2 regions of the Streptomyces sp. NBC_01244 genome follow, and region 2 is predicted to be linked to the other one. Evidence: predicted binding sites of a transcription regulator. Region 2 holds the regulator's gene; the other holds the start of a gene.
The links. Region 2 encodes HrcA, which represses chaperone genes, less so after heat shock. Its sites were predicted from a motif close to TTNGCACTCNGNNNNNCNGAGTGCNAA; they were not measured.
Positions count from the first base shown of each region.

Region 1: a site for HrcA is predicted at 6,495-6,521, ahead of groL (chaperonin GroEL). Genes of this name have one in related genera too.

Region 1 covers NZ_CP108488.1:4,416,764-4,425,496, forward strand. The annotation lists gene OG247_RS19695 (alanine/glycine:cation symporter family protein) at 1-469, opposite strand, end outside; gene OG247_RS19700 (haloalkane dehalogenase) at 592-1,467, opposite strand; gene OG247_RS19705 (SDR family oxidoreductase) at 1,554-2,375, opposite strand; gene OG247_RS19710 (TetR/AcrR family transcriptional regulator) at 2,469-3,062, shown strand; gene OG247_RS19715 (phosphoribosylanthranilate isomerase) at 3,287-3,889, opposite strand; gene OG247_RS19720 (Uma2 family endonuclease) at 4,028-4,603, shown strand; gene groL (chaperonin GroEL) at 4,706-6,328, opposite strand; gene OG247_RS19730 (cold-shock protein) at 6,698-6,904, opposite strand; gene OG247_RS19735 (MoaD/ThiS family protein) at 7,310-7,588, opposite strand; gene thrC (threonine synthase) at 7,626-8,733, opposite strand, start outside.
Region 2 covers NZ_CP108488.1:3,333,443-3,342,175, forward strand. The annotation lists gene OG247_RS14855 (nitronate monooxygenase) at 1-80, opposite strand, end outside; gene dnaJ (molecular chaperone DnaJ) at 272-1,408, opposite strand; gene hrcA (heat-inducible transcriptional repressor HrcA) at 1,409-2,425, opposite strand; gene OG247_RS14870 (MBL fold metallo-hydrolase) at 2,577-3,302, shown strand; gene OG247_RS14875 (DUF3097 domain-containing protein) at 3,331-4,128, shown strand; gene hemW (radical SAM family heme chaperone HemW) at 4,424-5,656, opposite strand; gene OG247_RS14885 (AMP-dependent synthetase/ligase) at 5,714-7,606, opposite strand; gene lepA (translation elongation factor 4) at 7,861-8,733, opposite strand, start outside.

The DNA of each region.
Region 1 (8,733 bases), 1.1 Mb from region 2:
TGATCGTCACCGCGAAGAGCACCCCGAGCCAGCGTTTACCGAGCGCCCGCTGCATGTAGTACGCCGGGCCGCCCCGATAGGCGCCGCCGGCGTTGCGCACCTTGTAGAGCTGGGCGAGGGCCGATTCCACGAAGGCGGAGGCCGCGCCGATCAGCGCCATCATCCACATCCAGAAGACGGCGCCCGCGCCGCCCAGGGTGATGGCGGCGGCCACACCGGCGATGTTGCCGGTACCGACGCGCGCGGCGGCGGAGATCGTGAAGGCGCCGAAGGACGAGACCTGCTTGCGGCCGTCGGCTCGCGGCGGGGTCTTCTCCTTCACCACCCGGAACATCTCGGGAAGCAGGCGCAGCTGCACACCCCGGGAGCGGACCGTGAAGTACAGGCCCGCACCGACCACCAGCGGAATCAGCAGGTAGGTCCAGAGGTGATCGTTGACGTTGACGATCACCGAATCCAGAGTGTCCATGCTGGGAAGTCTCCCCGGGGCGGAAGGCCCACCGACAGGGACCTACGTCCGCCGCCGGAGGGTCCGAAGACCCCCGTCGCCCGCCCTTCGCCCCGCCCCCGTCGCCGATCGGGGCACCCGACTCACCGCCACAGACCGTGCCGCTCCGCCCAGTCCGCCACCGCCGCCGCGACCAGCAGCGGATGGTCCTCGGGGGTGTGGTGCCCGGCGGGCACGTCGTCGTGCCGGGCGAGTTCCAGGCCCGCGATGTTCGCCGCGCACCACTCCACGGCCTCCGGTCCCGTCATCGCCCCGGGCCACGGGGCGAAGGTCAGCAGCAGCTTGGGTGTCGCGGGGCTCCCCGCCAGCCAGTTCCCGTACGCCGCCACGCGCTCCACCACCTCGGCGGGTTCCCCGCCCAGCGGCATGGACCGGGCCCACTGGAGCAGCGGGCGCCGGCTCTCCCGCGTCGGGTACGGGGCCCGGTACACGTCCAGGTCGCGCGGGTCCATCGGGCGGACGCCGCTGCCGGACAGCGCCTCGACGAACCCGTTCGCGTCGAGGAGCATGGCCTCCCCCACCCCCGGGGTCTTGATCGCCCGGAACAGCTCGCGGCCGCCCTCCGGGAACTCCTCCCAGCTCATCGGCTTGACGATGGTCTCGGTGAACGCGATTCCGCGCACCCGCCCCGGATGCCGGGCGGCCCGGTCGAAGGCGAGTGCGCCGCCCCAGTCGTGCCCGACGAGCACCGCGTCGTCCAGGCCGAGCGCGTCGAACCAGGCGTCGAGGTAGCGGGCGTGGTCGGCGAAGTCGTAGCCGATGGCGGGCTTGCCCGAGTCCCCCATGCCGATCAGGTCCGGCGCGAGCAGCCGGGCCGGACCACCGCCGAGGGCGGACAGGACGTCCCGCCAGAGGTGGGAGAAGGTCGGGTTCCCGTGCAGGAAGACGACGGGGACGCCCGCGGGCGCACCGGCCTCCCGGTAGTGGATCGTCGAGTCGAGGACGGGCTGTACGGGCATGGGTGCTGCTCCTCCGGGAGAGGCGGGGGGGACGCGCTGGACGGTGGGGGGCAATGGGGGGACCCGGGTTCCGGGAGACGGGCCGGTCAGCGGAAGGCCGCCGCCGTGCGGTCAGCCCAGGCCGCGAAGGGGCGCGGGGCCCGGCCGAGGATCCGCTCGACGGCCGGGCTGACGGCCCGTTCGGCGGCGACCGGCGCGCCCAGGATCGCCAGGGTGCCCTCCACGGCCGGCTCGGGCATGAAGGTGAGCATCTGCGCCCGGGCCTCCTCGGGGCTCTGCTCCACGAACCGCACCGGTTCACCGATCGCCCCCGCGATGGCCTCGGCCCGCTCGCGCGGGGTGACCGGAGCCGGGCCGGTCAGGTCGTACGTGTGGCCCGCGTGCCCGGAGCCCCGCAGGACGGCCGCCGCGACCTCGGCCACGTCGGCCGGGTCGACCGTCGGCAGCCCGACGTCCCCGAAGGGCGCGGCGGCCGTGCGGTGCGTACGGATCGACTCGGCCCAGGCGAAGGCGTTGGAGTCGAGCCCGCCCGAGCGCAGGACCGTCCACTCCAGGCCCGACCGGCGGACGGCCTCCTCGAAGGCGGCCGGGTGCCCGTACTGCTCGGGCCGGGTCCCGACCCCCTGCGAGGACAGCAGCACGACCCTGCGTACGCCGGCCTCCGCGGCCAGGTCGAGGACCGCCTGCGGCTCCTCGCCCGCGACCATCAGGAACAGGGCCGCGGCCCCGGCGAGGGCGGGCTTCAGGCTCTGCGGCTCGGCGAGGTCGGCCCGGTGGTGGCGGACCCCCTCGGGCAGGGCGCCCTCCGGCGCCCGGCGGGAGACGGCCGTGACCCGCTCTCCCGCCGCGGCGAGGATCCGTACCAGCTCGCTGCCGACGTTTCCGGTCGCACCCGTGATGACGATCATGAAAGGCCCCCACCCGCGAAGTGAGTTAGTCGACTGACTAACTCCTGGGGTGACCATAGCCCTCCGGGACGGCGCCCGTCTACACTTAGTCAGGTGACTTACTCAGATGCTGTCGAAGCAGCCGGCGGCAGGCGCGGCGGCAAGCGCGAACGCCTCGCCGCGGCCGCGGCCCGGGTCCTGCACGAACAGGGCATGGAGAAGACGACGATCGCCGACATCGCGCGCGCGGCCGACGTCCCGCTCGGCAACGTCTACTACTACTTCAAGACCAAGGACCAGCTCGTCGAAGCGGCCATCGACGCCCACGCGCAGCACCTGGCCGGTCTGATCGCCGCCCTGGACGCGCTCCCCACCCCCCAGGACCGGCTGAAGGCCCTCGTCTCCGGCTGGGTCGAGCAGCGCGAGCTCACCGCCCGCTACGGCTGCCCCACCGGCTCGCTCGCCTCCGAGCTCGACAAGCGCGACGACGGCCTCGACCAGACTCTGGCCACGGTCATGCGGGTGCTGCTCGACTGGGCCGAGCGGCAGTTCCTCGCCCTGGGCCGCGCCGAGGACGCCCGTGAGCTCGCGGTCGCCCTGATCGCCTCGTACCAGGGCATCTCGCTGCTCACGAACACCCTCCGCGACCCGGAGATGATGGCCACGGAGGGCCGCCGCCTGGAGCGCTGGATCGACTCGCTCGCCTGACGCCCGGCCGCGGGCGGGGCGCCGGAGCCGGGGGCCGCCCGTCGCGGTCTGCCGCCGCGGGTGTGCCGCTGCGCGAGGCGAAGTCCCCTACCCGCCCTTCCACCGTTCCCAGGGCTCTGCCCTGACCCGGTCCTCAAGCGCCGGACGGGCTGGGGAGGGGGTGCCGGGCTGCGCCCGGACCCCTCGGGCTCCGCCCCGGACCCCGGCCCTCGAACGCCGCACGGCTAAGAGCCCCGGGCCGCCGTGACGAAGGCGCGGATGAGGTCCGGGGACTTCACCCCGCGCTCGCTCTCCACGCCGCTGGACACGTCCACGCCCCACGCGCCGGTGACCGCGACGGCCTCGCCCACGTTGGCCGGGGTCAGCCCGCCCGCCAGCAGCCAGCGGCCGGCCGGGGCGGTGAACTCCGCCGAGCCCCAGTTCCACGGCTTGCCGGAGCCGGGGTCCGGGGCGTCGAGGAGCAGCAGGTCCTCCCCGTACTCCCCACAGCGCTCCACGGGCAGCGCCGTGGCCCGCAGCAGGGTGCGGCCCTCGGCGCGCAGCGCCGCGAAGTCCTCCGGGCCCTCCTCGCCGTGCAGCTGCACGCCCCGTACGCCGCTCTCCTCGGCGAACCGCCGCACCTCGGCGACGGACTGCCCCCGGAACACCCCGACGGTCAGCACCCCGTCCGGCACCCCGGCGACCAGCTCCCGCGCGGTGGCGGCGTCGACCGTACGCGGACTGCCGGGCGCGAACACGAAGCCGACGGCATCGGCTCCGGCGGCCACGGCGACCTCGACGTCGTGCGCGGTCTTGAGCCCGCAGATCTTGACGAACACATCAGTCATGTCTGCAGTCAACCAAAGGTCGGGGGGCTGGGGCAGTCCGTCCCATAGGCCGGGCACGGCGATCTGCCCGCCGCTAGCCTGGGACGAGGCACACATTCAGGGGCACAGCACGCCATCCGGAGGATGACGGTGACGATCATGACCGAGCGGGCCACACCCATAGAGAGGCTGTCGGTGCTGCCGACATTCGAGGAGCTCCTGCAGACGGTTGCGGAGATGAACACGCCAGACGGCTTCAAGGCCGAGCTCATCCGGGGGAAGATCGTCGTGTCGCCGTTTTCCAAGCTGCGCTACTACCGGCCCATGCGTGCGCTCCGGAAGCAGATCGAGGCCCACGCCCCCGAAGGACATGGTGCGGACACAGCACCCTTCCTCTTCCGCTTCTCGGCCTCCGAGCGCGCCTATGGGCCAGACCTGTTCGTTGCGGATGAGGCGGCCTTCGACGGGGAGGGCCGACACGCGGACGGTGCGGCTCTGTCCCTAGTAGCGGAGTTCACCTCGGTGTCTACGAGAGACGCCGACTGGAACGAAAAGCTGGACGTGTACGGCCTGCTCGTCCCCGTCTACCTGGTCGTCGACATGCAGGACTCGGAGATCACCTGCTTCTGGGACCCCTCCCCGCACGGATACCGCTCCCGCAAGACGGTCTCCTTCGGTGAGCCCCTGCACGTCCCGGAGCCCTTCGACTTCGACATCGACACCACCGGCTTCTAGGCCCGCACAAACGCCCGAGGGCGGCACCCCCAGCTGGGGGTGCCGCCCTCGGTACGTGATGCGAACAGCCGATCTACCTTCGGGCCGGAGCCCGGGGGTGGATCAGAAGTCCATGTCGCCGCCCGGCATGCCGCCGCCGGCAGCGGCGCCGGCCTTCTCGGGCTTGTCGGCGATGACGGCCTCGGTGGTGAGGAAGAGAGCCGCGATGGACGCCGCGTTCTGCAGGGCAGAGCGGGTGACCTTCGCCGGGTCGATGATGCCCTCGGCGATCATGTCCACGTACTCGCCGGTCGCGGCGTTCAGGCCCCAACCGATCTGCAGGTTGCGGACCTTCTCCACGACGACGCCACCCTCGAGACCACCGTTGACGGCGATCTGCTTGAGCGGGGCCTCCAGCGCGAGCTTGACGGCGTTGGCGCCGGTCGCCTCGTCGCCGGTGAGCTCGAGCTTGTCGAAGACCGAGGAGGCCTGCAGCAGGGCCACGCCGCCACCGGCGACGATGCCCTCTTCGACGGCCGCCTTCGCGTTGCGAACGGCGTCCTCGATGCGGTGCTTGCGCTCCTTGAGCTCGACCTCGGTCGCGGCGCCGGCCTTGATGACCGCAACACCGCCGGCGAGCTTCGCCAGGCGCTCCTGCAGCTTCTCGCGGTCGTAGTCCGAGTCGGAGTTCTCGATCTCGGCGCGGATCTGGTTGACGCGACCCTGGACCTGGTCGCTGTCACCGGAGCCGTCGACGATGGTCGTCTCGTCCTTGGTGATGACGACCTTGCGGGCGCGGCCGAGCAGGTCGAGACCGGCGTTCTCGAGCTTGAGGCCGACCTCCTCGGAGATGACCGTGCCGCCCGTGAGGATGGCGATGTCGCCGAGCATGGCCTTGCGGCGGTCGCCGAAGCCCGGGGCCTTGACGGCGACGGACTTGAAGGTGCCGCGGATCTTGTTGACGACGAGGGTGGAGAGCGCCTCGCCCTCGACGTCCTCGGCGATGATCAGCAGCGGCTTGCCGGACTGCATGACCTTCTCCAGGAGCGGCAGCAGGTCCTTGACCGAGCCGATCTTGGAGTTGACGATCAGGATGTACGGGTCGTCGAGGGACGACTCCATGCGCTCCATGTCGGTGGCGAAGTACGCCGAGATGTAGCCCTTGTCGAAGCGCATGCCCTCGGTGAGCTCGAGCTCCAGGCCGAAGGTCTGCGACTCCTCGACCGTGATGACGCCTTCCTTGCCGACCTTGTCCATGGCCTCGGCGATGAGCTCGCCGATCTGGGTGTCGGCGGCGGAGATGGAGGCCGTCGAAGCGATCTGCTCCTTGGTCTCGACATCCTTGGCCTGCGCCAGCAGGGCGGCGGAGACGGCCTCGACGGCCTTCTCGATACCGCGCTTGAGGGCCATCGGGTTCGCACCGGCGGCCACGTTGCGCAGGCCCTCGCGGACGAGCGCCTGGGCGAGAACGGTGGCGGTGGTCGTACCGTCGCCGGCGACGTCGTCCGTCTTCTTGGCGACTTCCTTGACCAGCTCGGCGCCGATCTTCTCGTACGGGTCCTCGAGCTCGATCTCCTTGGCGATGGAGACACCATCGTTGGTGATCGTGGGGGCGCCCCACTTCTTCTCAAGGACGACGTTGCGACCCTTGGGGCCAAGGGTGACCTTGACGGCGTCGGCGAGCTGGTTCATGCCTCGCTCGAGACCGCGCCGGGCCTCCTCGTTGAACGCAATGATCTTGGCCATCTGAAGTGGTCCTCCCGGACAGCGGTGGATTGCTCCCGGACCGCGCCCGCGCCCGCGACGGACGGCCTGCGTGCCCGGCGGTTTCTTCCCGCCGGACCCTGCGGGCCTCACTGACCCGGTCCTCGTATAGGTAGCACTCTCACCTGGAGAGTGCTAACGCCAATGATTAGCACTCGACCCCCCCGAGTGCAAGCGGCTTCGGGCAACCCGGGATGAACAGCCAGGCGCGCCAAGGGCGCCGGAGCCGCCACGCACGAGGGGCCCGCATCCCGTGTCCAGGATGTGGGCCCCTCGTACATATGCCGTTGTGCCGTCGTACGCGGCCGCCGTGCGTGGCCCCGTACGTGTCGGTGGTCGATCGCGGTCGGACTAGCCGGCGGCGAGCTTGACCATGTCCGCCTGCGGACCCTTCTGGCCCTGCGAGATCTCGAACTCGACCCGCTGACCCTCTTCAAGGGTGCGGTACCCGTCCATCTGGATGGCGCTGTAGTGGACGAACACATCCGCACCACCGTCGACCGCGATGAAGCCGTAGCCCTTCTCCGCGTTGAACCACTTGACGGTGCCCTGAGCCATGCCTAACTCCCCTATTACTGGCCCTTGCGCAGGACCGCACTTCGCGGTCCCGGGTCAGAACTTGCGCCGGAACGCCTCGACCGGGGCTGAATGTATCCGCACCGCTGCTGTCTGCAACAGGTCATTCCGACGAGAATTCTGGACACGGCAAAAGATTGAAATAAGGTGAAAACCCAGAATATTCCAGGGCAACTCGGGCCGGACAAACCACGCCAACGACCCATAGCGCACTTGCATGTTGACTCAATGTCAACCCTCTCGCGGCCCGCTCATATGCGGCGGGCAAGAACAGCGGAGGGGACTTCCCCAACTCTACCGCGCCCAACCCAGCAGAATTGCCCCCTCCGTTTGGTAACGGAGGGGGCAATTCAGTTTCTACGAGGTCTCGCGCACGCCGTACGGGGCTCAGCAGCCGCCCGCGACGGCCGGAATGATCGAGATACCGGCGCCGTCCGGAGTGGACGTCTGCAGCCCGCCCTCGAAGCGCACGTCGTCGTCGTTCACGTAGACGTTGACGAACCGGCGCAGCTTGCCCTGGTCGTCCAAGACGCGCGCGGCGATGCCGGGGTGGCTGGTCTCCAGGGACTGGATGACCTCTTCGAGGGTCGCGCCCTCGGCGGAGACCTCGGCCCGGCCGCCGGTGTAGGTGCGCAGGATGGTGGGGATGCGGACGTTGACGCTCATGGCGCTACTGCCTTTCCGGTGTGCAGGGAGAAGAGGATCAGGCCAGGTTGGCGGCGCGGAACGCGTCCAGGCTGGGGCGGATGGTGGCGGTCTGGCCACCACCTTCGGCCACCGCCTCCAGGGTCTTGAGGCCGTCACCGGTGTTCAGGACCACGGTGGTCAGCGCGGGGTCGAGCTGCCCGTTCTCGATGAGCTTCTTCGTCACGCCGACGGTCACGCCGCCCGCGGTCTCGGCGAAGATGCCCTCGGTCTGGGCGAGGAGCTTGATGGCCTCGACGACCTGCTCGTCGTTGACGTCCTCGACGAAGCCGCCGGTCCGGCGCGCGATGTCCAGGACGTACGGGCCGTCCGCAGGGTTGCCGATGGCCAGCGACTTGGCGATGGTGTTCGGCTTCTGCGGGCGGACCACCTCGTGACCGGCCTTGAAGGCGGTCGAGACGGGCGAGCAGCCCTCGGCCTGGGCGCCGAAGATCTTGTACGGCTTGTCCTCGACGAGGCCGAGCTTGATCAGCTCCTGCAGGCCCTTGTCGATCTTCGTGAGCTGCGAGCCGGACGCGATCGGGATGACGATCTGGTCGGGCAGCTGCCAGCCGAGCTGCTCGCAGATCTCGTACGCCAGGGTCTTGGAACCCTCGCCGTAGTACGGGCGCAGGTTGACGTTGACGAAGCCCCAGCCCTCGCCCAGCGGGTCGCCGATGAGCTCGGAGCAGAAGCGGTTGACGTCGTCGTAGTTGCCCTCGATGCCGACGAGGTCGCCACCGTAGACACCGGCCATGACGACCTTGCCCTGCTCCAGGTCGTGCGGGATGAACACGCAGGAGCGGAAGCCGGCGCGGGCGGCGGCGGCGCCGACGGCGCCGGCCAGGTTGCCGGTGGAGGAGCAGGAGAGGGTGGTGAAGCCGAAGGCGCGGGCGGCCTCGACGGCGATGGCCACGACGCGGTCCTTGAAGGAGTGCGTCGGGTTGCCGGAGTCGTCCTTGACGTAGAGCTTGCCGGTGACGCCGAGCTCCTTGGCCAGGTTGGCCGCGTCCACGAGCTTGGTGAAGCCCGGGTTCAGGCTCGGCTTGGAGGCCACGTCCGCCGGGACGGGCAGCAGCGGCGCGTAGCGCCAGATGTTGTTCGGGCCGGCCTCGATGGCGGCGCGC
Region 2 (8,733 bases):
AGCGGCGGGCAGGACGCGCCGCCCGCCATGGGCGCCTGCACGATCGGGTACGTGAAGAGACCGTTCGGTGCGGAGGACATGAGCTGCATCGTGCCATGTCCCGCTCACGGGACCGAATCACGGCATTCGCCTGGCATAGTCCCCTTCACCGGGGTGCCCGAATACCGCCGCCGCCCTGCCGTCCCGCATGCCGCGAGCCCGGTCCGGGGCATCCCCGGACCGGGCTCGCAGGTGTTCTCGTACGCTGCCCGTACGCTGCTCCGCGCGCGGCTCAGCGCCCGTTGAAGGCGTCCTTCAGGCGGCTGAACAGGCCTTGCTGGCCCGGCGCGAACTGGCCGAGCGGACGCTCCTCGCCGCGCAGCTTCGCGAGCTGGCGCAGCAGGTCCTCCTGCGCCGGGTCCAGCTTGTTCGGGGTGGTGACCTCGACGTGGACGATCAGGTCTCCGCGGCCGCCGCCGCGCAGGTGCGTGACGCCCCGGCCGTGCAGGGGGATCGCCTGGCCGGACTGGGTGCCGGGCCGGATGTCGATCTCCTCCAGGCCGTCCAGGGTCTCCAGCGGGCACTTGGTGCCCAGGGAGGCCGCGGTCATCGGGATGGTGACCGTGCAGTGCAGGTCGTCCCCGCGCCGCTGGAAGGTCGGGTGCGGCAGCTCGTGGATCTCCACGTACAGGTCGCCGGCGGGGCCGCCGCCGGGGCCGACCTCACCCTCGCCCGCGAGCTGGATCCGGGTGCCGTTCTCGACGCCCGCCGGGATCTTGACGGTGAGGCTGCGGCGGGAGCGGACCCGGCCGTCGCCCGCGCACTCGGGGCACGGGGTCGGGACCACGGTGCCGAAGCCCTGGCACTGCGGGCAGGGGCGCGAGGTCATGACCTGGCCCAGGAAGGACCGGGTGACCTGCGAGACCTCACCGCGGCCGCGGCACATGTCACAGGTCTGCGCCGAGGTGCCGGGTGCGGCGCCTTCGCCGGAGCAGGTGGTGCAGACGATGGCCGTGTCGACCTGGATGTCCTTGGTCGTGCCGAAGGCGGCCTCGTCCAGTTCCAGGTCGAGGCGGATCATGGCGTCCTGGCCGCGGCGGGTCCGCGAGCGCGGTCCGCGCTGCGAGGACTGGCCGAAGAAGGCGTCCATGATGTCGGAGAAGTTGCCGAAGCCACCCGCCCCGAATCCCCCGGCTCCGCCGCCGCCCGAGGAGGACAGCGGGTCGCCGCCGAGGTCGAAGACCTGCTTCTTCTGCGGGTCCGAGAGGACCTCGTAGGCGGCGTTGATCTCCTTGAAACGCTCTTGCGTTTTGGGATCGGGGTTCACATCCGGGTGCAGCTCGCGCGCGAGCCGCCGGAATGCCTTCTTGATCTCGTCCTGCGATGCGTCGCGGCGCACGCCGAGAACGGCGTAGTAGTCCGTGGCCACTTACGACTCCGCCAGGATCTGTCCGACGTAACGTGCCACTGCGCGTACCGCTCCCATCGTTCCGGGGTAGTCCATGCGGGTCGGTCCGACCACGCCGAGTTTGGCGACTGCTTCGCCGCCCGAACCGTAGCCGACCGAGACGACGGACGTGGAGTTCAGTCCCTCGTAGGCGTTCTCATGCCCGATCTTTACGGCCATTCCCGACTCACTGGCCTCGCCCAGCAGCTTGAGGAGCACGACCTGCTCCTCCAGCGCTTCGAGCACCGGCCTGATCGTCAGGGGAAAATCGTGTCCGAAGCGGGTGAGGTTGGCGGTGCCGCCGATCATCAGCCGCTCCTCCGCCTCCTCGACCAGCGTTTCGAGGAGGGTGTCGAGGACGGCACGCACCGTCACCCGGTCCTCGTTCTCGAAGGATTCCGGAAGATCCTGCACCAGCGGCGGCACGTCGGTGAACCGGCGGCCGACGACACGGCTGTTGAGGCGGGCCCGCAGGTCCGCGAGCGAGGCCTCCCCGAAGGGGGTCTGGCAGTCGACGAGCCGCTGCTCGACCCGGCCGGTGTCCGTGATGAGGACGAGCATCAGGCGGGCCGGGGCCAGCGCGAGCAGTTCCACGTGCCGGACGGTGGACCGGGTCAGCGACGGGTACTGGACGACGGCGACCTGCCGGGTGAGCTGCGCGAGCAACCGCACCGTACGGCCGACGACGTCGTCGAGGTCCACGGCCCCGTCGAGGAAGTTCTGGATGGCCCGGCGTTCGGGCGTCGACAGGGGTTTGACCCCCGCCAGCTTGTCGACGAAGAGGCGGTAGCCCTTGTCGGTGGGGATCCGGCCGGCGCTGGTGTGGGGCTGGGCGATGTAGCCCTCGTCCTCCAGGACGGCCATGTCGTTGCGCACGGTGGCGGGCGAGACGCCGAGCCGGTGCCGCTCGGTGAGCGCCTTGGAGCCGACCGGCTCCTCCGTCCCGACGTAGTCCTGGACGATGGCGCGCAGCACTTCGAGTCTGCGTTCGCTGAGCATCGCGCACACCTCCATCGTTTCCGTCGTTCGCGGCTTCGGCAGGCTCTGCCTGCTGGCACTCTGAGCGTTCGAGTGCCAGAGATCCCCCGGTCAGTGTACGGCGGGGTGGTACACCCGTAGCAAGGGCGGCCCGCCAAGGTAGCGTCGCGGCATGGACGTGCGTTGGGAAGAGGCAGGCTGGGAACGGCTCACCGAACGGGCCGGCCGCAAGCGCCTGCCGGTGTGGGACTGCACCGTGGGACTGGTGGTGGGCGAGGATTCGGCCCTCCTGATCGACCCCGGGTCCTCCCTGCGGGAAGGCGCGCTGGTGCGGGCCGAGGCGGAGCGGCTGGCGGGCCGGCGCGTGACCCATCTCGCATTCACACACGGACATTTCGACCACGTACTGGGCGGTGCGGCGTTCGCGGGGGCGGAGGTCTACGGCCCGGTCGGGCTGGACGCCGTGCTCTCGGCGGGCCGGGAGGAGCTGCGCGAGGACGCGGTCCGCCAGGGCCTGCCGGAGGCCGAGGCCGCCGAGGCGGCGGACCTGCTGGTGGTCCCCCGGCACCTGGTGTCGGGCGAGTGGACGCTCGACCTGGGCGGAGTGCAGGTGCTGTTGGCGAACGTGGGCCCGGGTCACACCCGGCACGATCTGGCCGCCTTCGTGCCCGGAGCCCGCGAGGTGGTCTTCTGCGGCGACCTGGTCGAGGAATCGGGCCAGCCGCAGGCGGGTCCGGACTCGGTGCCCGGGCAGTGGCCGGCGGCCCTGGACCGGCTCCTCGCCCTGGGCGGGGACGACGCTCTGTACGTGCCGGGTCACGGAGCGGTGGTCGACGCGGCCTTCGTGCGTGCCCAACGCGACACACTGGCGGCCCGTTTCGGCGTGTCGGACGCCTGAGGCGGCCGGCTCTCCTACCCTCGGCCGGATGCGTGAGTACTCCCCCGACCTGACCCCGCAGTGGAAGCGCGCCAAGCCCGTCCCGGAGGTGCCGGCCGATCCCGATCTGGTGGTCGAGGTGGCGGGTACGGACTTCTGCGGCGCGGTGGTGGCCTGCGAGGCGGGCACGGTCACCCTGGAGGACCGCTTCGGCAAGCGCCGCGTCTTCCCCCTCGAACCCCGTGCCTTCCTCCTGGACGGCGCGGTGGTGACCCTGACCCGCCCGGCCCGGGGGCCGGCCGCCCCGGCCCGTACGGCCTCGGGCTCCCTCGCCGTCCCCGGGGCCCGCGCGCGGGTGGCCCGGGCGGGCCGGATCTACGTGGAGGGCCGCCACGACGCCGAACTGGTCGAACGGGTCTGGGGCGACGACCTGCGGATCGAGGGCGTCGTGGTGGAGTACCTGGAGGGCATCGACGACCTCCCGTCGGTGGTCGCGGACTTCGCCCCCGCCGCGGACGCCCGGCTGGGCATCCTGGTGGACCACCTGGTCCCGGGCTCCAAGGAGTCCCGCATCGCCGCCTCCGTGACCTCCCCGCACGTCCTGATCGTGGGACACCCGTACGTGGACGTCTGGCAGGCGGTGAAACCCTCGGCCCTCGGCATCCGCTCCTGGCCGGTGATCCCGCCCGGCCAGGACTGGAAGACGGGCATCTGCCGGGCCCTGGGCTGGCCGGAGAACACCGGAGCCGCCTGGCAGCACATCCTGTCCCGCGTGACCTCGTACAAGGACCTGGAGCCCACCCTGCTGGGCGCGGTGGAGCACTTGATCGACCACGTGACGGCGTGACCCGGGTGGGGGCGGCCCTGCGGGGCAGAAGTCCCCTACCCGCCCTTCGCCCGTTCCCCGGGGCTCCGCCCCGGCCCCCGCGCCTCAAACGCCGGCGAGGCTGGGAGTGCCCTGCGGGCAATCCAGCCCCGGCCGGCGGAAATCCAGCCCCTCCGGCGTTTGAGGAGCGGGGGTCCGGGGGCTGGCCCCCGGAAACGGCGCCGCACGCGGAACCGGGTCCGGGCGGAGCCCGGGGAACGGTGGAAGGGTGGGTAGGGGACCCGGCCCCGCAGGGCCGCCCCGCCCCCGGCCGGGGCTAGTCCACCAGGTCGCGGACCACCGCGTCGGCCAGGAGGCGACCCCGCAGGGTCAGAACGGCCCGCCCGGCCGCGTACGGGCCGGCTTCGAGGAGCCCGTCGGCCAGTGCACGGACGGACGCCGCCAGCCCCGCAGGCGCCAGCAGCGACAGCGGCACCCCATCGACGAGCCGAAGCTCCAGCAGGATCCGCTCGACCCGCCGGTCCTCCTCCGAGAGGAGCTCCCGCCCCGCCCCCGGCGACCGCCCCTCCGCCAGCGCCGCCGCGTAGGCACCGGGGTGCTTCACGTTCCACCACCGCACCCCGCCCACGTGCGAGTGCGCTCCGGGCCCGGCCCCCCACCAGTCGGCCCCGCGCCAGTACAGCTCGTTGTGCAGGCAGCGCCCGGCCTCGGAGGTGGCCCAGTTCGAGACCTCGTACCAGGAGTACCCCGCCTCGGCCATCACCGCGTCGAGGATCAGGTACCGGTCCGCGTGGACGTCGTCGTCCGTCATCGGGACCTCGCCCCGCCGGATCCGCCGCGCGAGCTGGGTGCCCTCCTCCACGATCAGCGCGTAGGCGCTGATGTGATCGGGTCCGGCCCCCAGGGCCGCCGTCAGCGACGCCCGCCAGTCCTCGTCCGACTCCCCCGGCGTCCCGTAGATCAGGTCCAGGTTCACGTGCTCGAATCCCGCCGCCCGCGCCTCCGCGACGCAGGCCTCCGGGCGTCCGGGGGTGTGCGTACGGTCCAGCACCTTCAGGACGTGCTGCTTGGCGCTCTGCATGCCGAAGGAGATCCGGTTGAAGCCGCCCGCGCGGAGCTCCGCCAGGTAGTCCGGGTTCACCGACTCCGGATTGGCCTCGGTGGTGACCTCGGCGTCCTCGGCCAGCCCGAACTCCTCGCGGATCGCCGCGAGCATCCGTACGAGGTCGCCGGCGGGCAGCAGCGTGGGCGTGCCGCCGCCCACGAAGACGGTCCGTACGGCCCTGGGGTCGTCCCCGAGGACCTTGCGGGCCAGCCTGACCTCGTCGATCAGGGTGTCGGCGTAGTTCTCCCGGGAGGCGAGCACACCGCCGGTGCCCCGCAGCTCGGTGGCCGTGTAGGTGTTGAAGTCGCAGTACCCGCAGCGCGTGGCGCAGTACGGAACGTGCAGGTAGAACCCGAGCGGCCGCTCCCCGGCTCCCGCCAGGGCGTGGAGCGGCAGCGAGCCGTCTTCGGGCATGGGTTCACCGTCGGGCAGTGCGGAAGGCATGCGCCCATTGTCCCGCACTGCCCCAAGGTCGTTTACGGGCTCGCGCCGAGCCCCTGGCTACGCCTCGCGCGACCCCTCGTACATCTCCTCGATGAGGTGCTTGAACTCGCGCTCGACGACCGGCCGCTTCAGCTTGAGGCTCGGGGTGAGGTCCCCGTGCTCCACGTCGAGGTCGCGCGGCAGGAGGCGGAACTTCTTGACCGTCTGCCAGCGCTGGAGGCCCTCGTTGAGGGTCTGGACGTAGGTCTCGATGAGCCGGTTCGTCTCGGGGGCGGCCAGGACCTGGGAGTACGTCTTGCCCTCCAGGCCGTTCTCGGCGGCCCAGACCAGGATGGAGGGCTCGTCGAGGGCGATGAGGGCGGAGCAGAAGTTCCGGTCGGCGCCGTGGACGACGATGCTGGAGACGTAGGGGCACAGGGCCTTGAACCGGCCCTCGATCTCCGCCGGGGCGACGTACTTGCCGCCCGAGGTCTTGATCAGGTCCTTCTTGCGGTCGGTGATGCGCAGGTAGCCGTCCGCGGAGAGCTCGCCGATGTCGCCGGTGTGCAGCCAGCCGTCGGCCTCGAGGACCTCGGCGGTCTTCTCGGGCTGCCCGTGGTAGCCCTGCATGATGCCGGGGCCGCGCAGCAGCACCTCGCCGTCGTCGGCGATGCGGACCTCGGTGCCGGGGAGCGGCTTGCCGACGGTGCCGGTGCGGTAGGCCTCGCCGGGGTTGACGAAGGAGGCGGCGCTGGACTCGGTGAGCCCGTAGCCCTCCAGGATGTGGATGCCCGCGCCGGAGAAGAAGTAGCCGATGTCGGGGGCGAGGGCGGAGGCGCCGGAGACGGCGGCGCGCAGGTTGCCGCCGAAGGCCTCGCGGAGCTTGGAGTAGACGAGCGCGTCGGCGACCTTGTGCTTGGTGGCGAGGCCGAAGGGGGCGCTCGCCCGGCCGGTGCGGCGGAAGTTGTCCTGGGTGACCTTGGCGTACTCGCGGGCCACGCCGACGGACCACTGGAAGATCTTGTACTTGGCGCCGCCGCCGGCCCGGGCCTTGGCGGCGACTCCGTTGTAGACCTTCTCGAAGATGCGCGGGACGGCCGCCATGTAGGTCGGCTGCACGATCGGCAGGTTCTCGATGATCTTGTCGATGCGGCCGTCGACGGCGGTGACGTGGCCGACCTCGATCTGGCCGGAGGTGAGCACCTTGCCGAAGACGTGCGCGAGCGGCAGCCAGAGGTACTGGACGTCGTCCTTGGTGATCAGGCCGGTGGCGACGGTGGCCTTGGCCATGTACGACCAGTTGTCGTGCGGCAGCCGCACGCCCTTGGGGCGCCCCGTGGTGCCGGAGGTGTAGATGAGGGTGGCGAGCTGGTCGGCGGTGATCGCCGCGATCCGCTCCTTGACCGCCTCGGGGTGCTTGGCGAGGTACTCCCGGCCGCGCGCCTCCAGATCGGCGAGGGAGAGCACCCAGCCCTCGGGGTCCCCGTCGGCCGCGACGGCGTCGGCGGCCTGCAGGACCACCACGTGGGCGAGCTCGGGCAGGTCGGCGCGGCGCTCGCGGGCCTTGGCCAGCTGCGCGGCGTCCTCGGCGATCAGGATCCGGCTCTCGGAGTCGGAGAGGATGAACGCCGACTCCTCGGCGTTCGTGCTCGGGTAGATGGTGGTCACGGCGCCGCCGGCGCACATCACGCCGAGGTCGGCGAGGATCCACTCCACCCGGGTGTTGGAGGACAGCGCCACGCGCTGCTCCGGCTGGATCCCGAGGTCGATGATTCCGGCCGCGATGGCGAAGACCCGCTCGGCGGCCTGGCCCCAGCTCAGCGACTTCCAGTCGTCCGGGCCGCCCCGGCCGTCGGCCGCGGGCACCGGATAGCGGTAGGCCTCGCCGTTCGGCGTGGCGGCGACACGCTCCAGGAAGAGGGTCGCCACGGTGGGCGGGCGGTTCTCGATCAAGGTCTGTGTGTCGCTCACGGACATCCTCCGGACCACTCGGCAGGGCCTGTTCATCACAGGGGCGGACTGACTGGGTGGTGGGTCAGGGTGGGTGGCTGAGTCAGGGCTTGGCCGCATCCGACCAAAAAACTGGCGAGTAACCAACGAGCATTGATCAGACTAGGGGCCCTCCGTCTGGCGCGTAAGAGGCCCTGGGGCGCCGATTCATAACGAAACAGACCCCCGCGCCGGAGCGCGGGGGCCTGCTTCTCATCCGATGACGGTCGCTGCGGCTACTTCTTCTTGCCGCCGGACTCGTCACTGGAGAGGACGGCGATGAAGGCCTCCTGCGGGACCTCCACGGAGCCGACCATCTTCATGCGCTTCTTGCCTTCCTTCTGCTTCTCCAGCAGCTTCCGCTTACGGGAGATGTCACCGCCGTAGCACTTGGCGAGGACGTCCTTGCGGATGGCGCGGATGGTCTCGCGGGCGATGACGCGGGAGCCGACGGCCGCCTGGATCGGGATCTCGAAGGCCTGCCGCGGGATGAGCTCGCGCAGCTTGGCCACCAGGCGTACGCCGTAGGCGTAGGCCGCGTCCTTGTGGCAGACGGCGGAGAAGGCGTCGACCTTGTCGCCGTGCAGCAGGATGTCGACCTTGACCAGGCTGCCGGACTGCTCGCCGGTGGGCTCGTAGTCGAGGGAGGCGTAGCCGCGCGTCTTGGACTTCAGCTGGTCGAAGAAGTCGAAGACGATCTCCGCGAGCGGCAGCGTGTAGCGGATCTCGACCCGGTCCTCGGAGAGGTAGTCCATCCCGAGGAGGGTGCCGCGGCGCTGCTGGCAGAGCTCCATGATCGCGCCGATGAACTCGGAGGGCGCGAGCAGGGTGGCCCGTACGACCGGCTCGAACACGTCCGAGATCTTGCCCTCGGGGAACTCGCTCGGGTTGGTGACGGAGACTTCCTTGCCGTCCTCCATGACGACGCGGTAGACCACGTTCGGCGCGGTGGCGATCAGGTCGAGACCGAACTCGCGCTCCAGGCGCTCGCGCACCACGTCCAGGTGGAGCAGACCGAGGAAGCCGACGCGGAAGCCGAAGCCGAGCGCCGCCGAGGTCTCCGGCTCGTAGACCAGCGCGGCGTCGTTGAGCTGGAGCTTGTCCAGGGC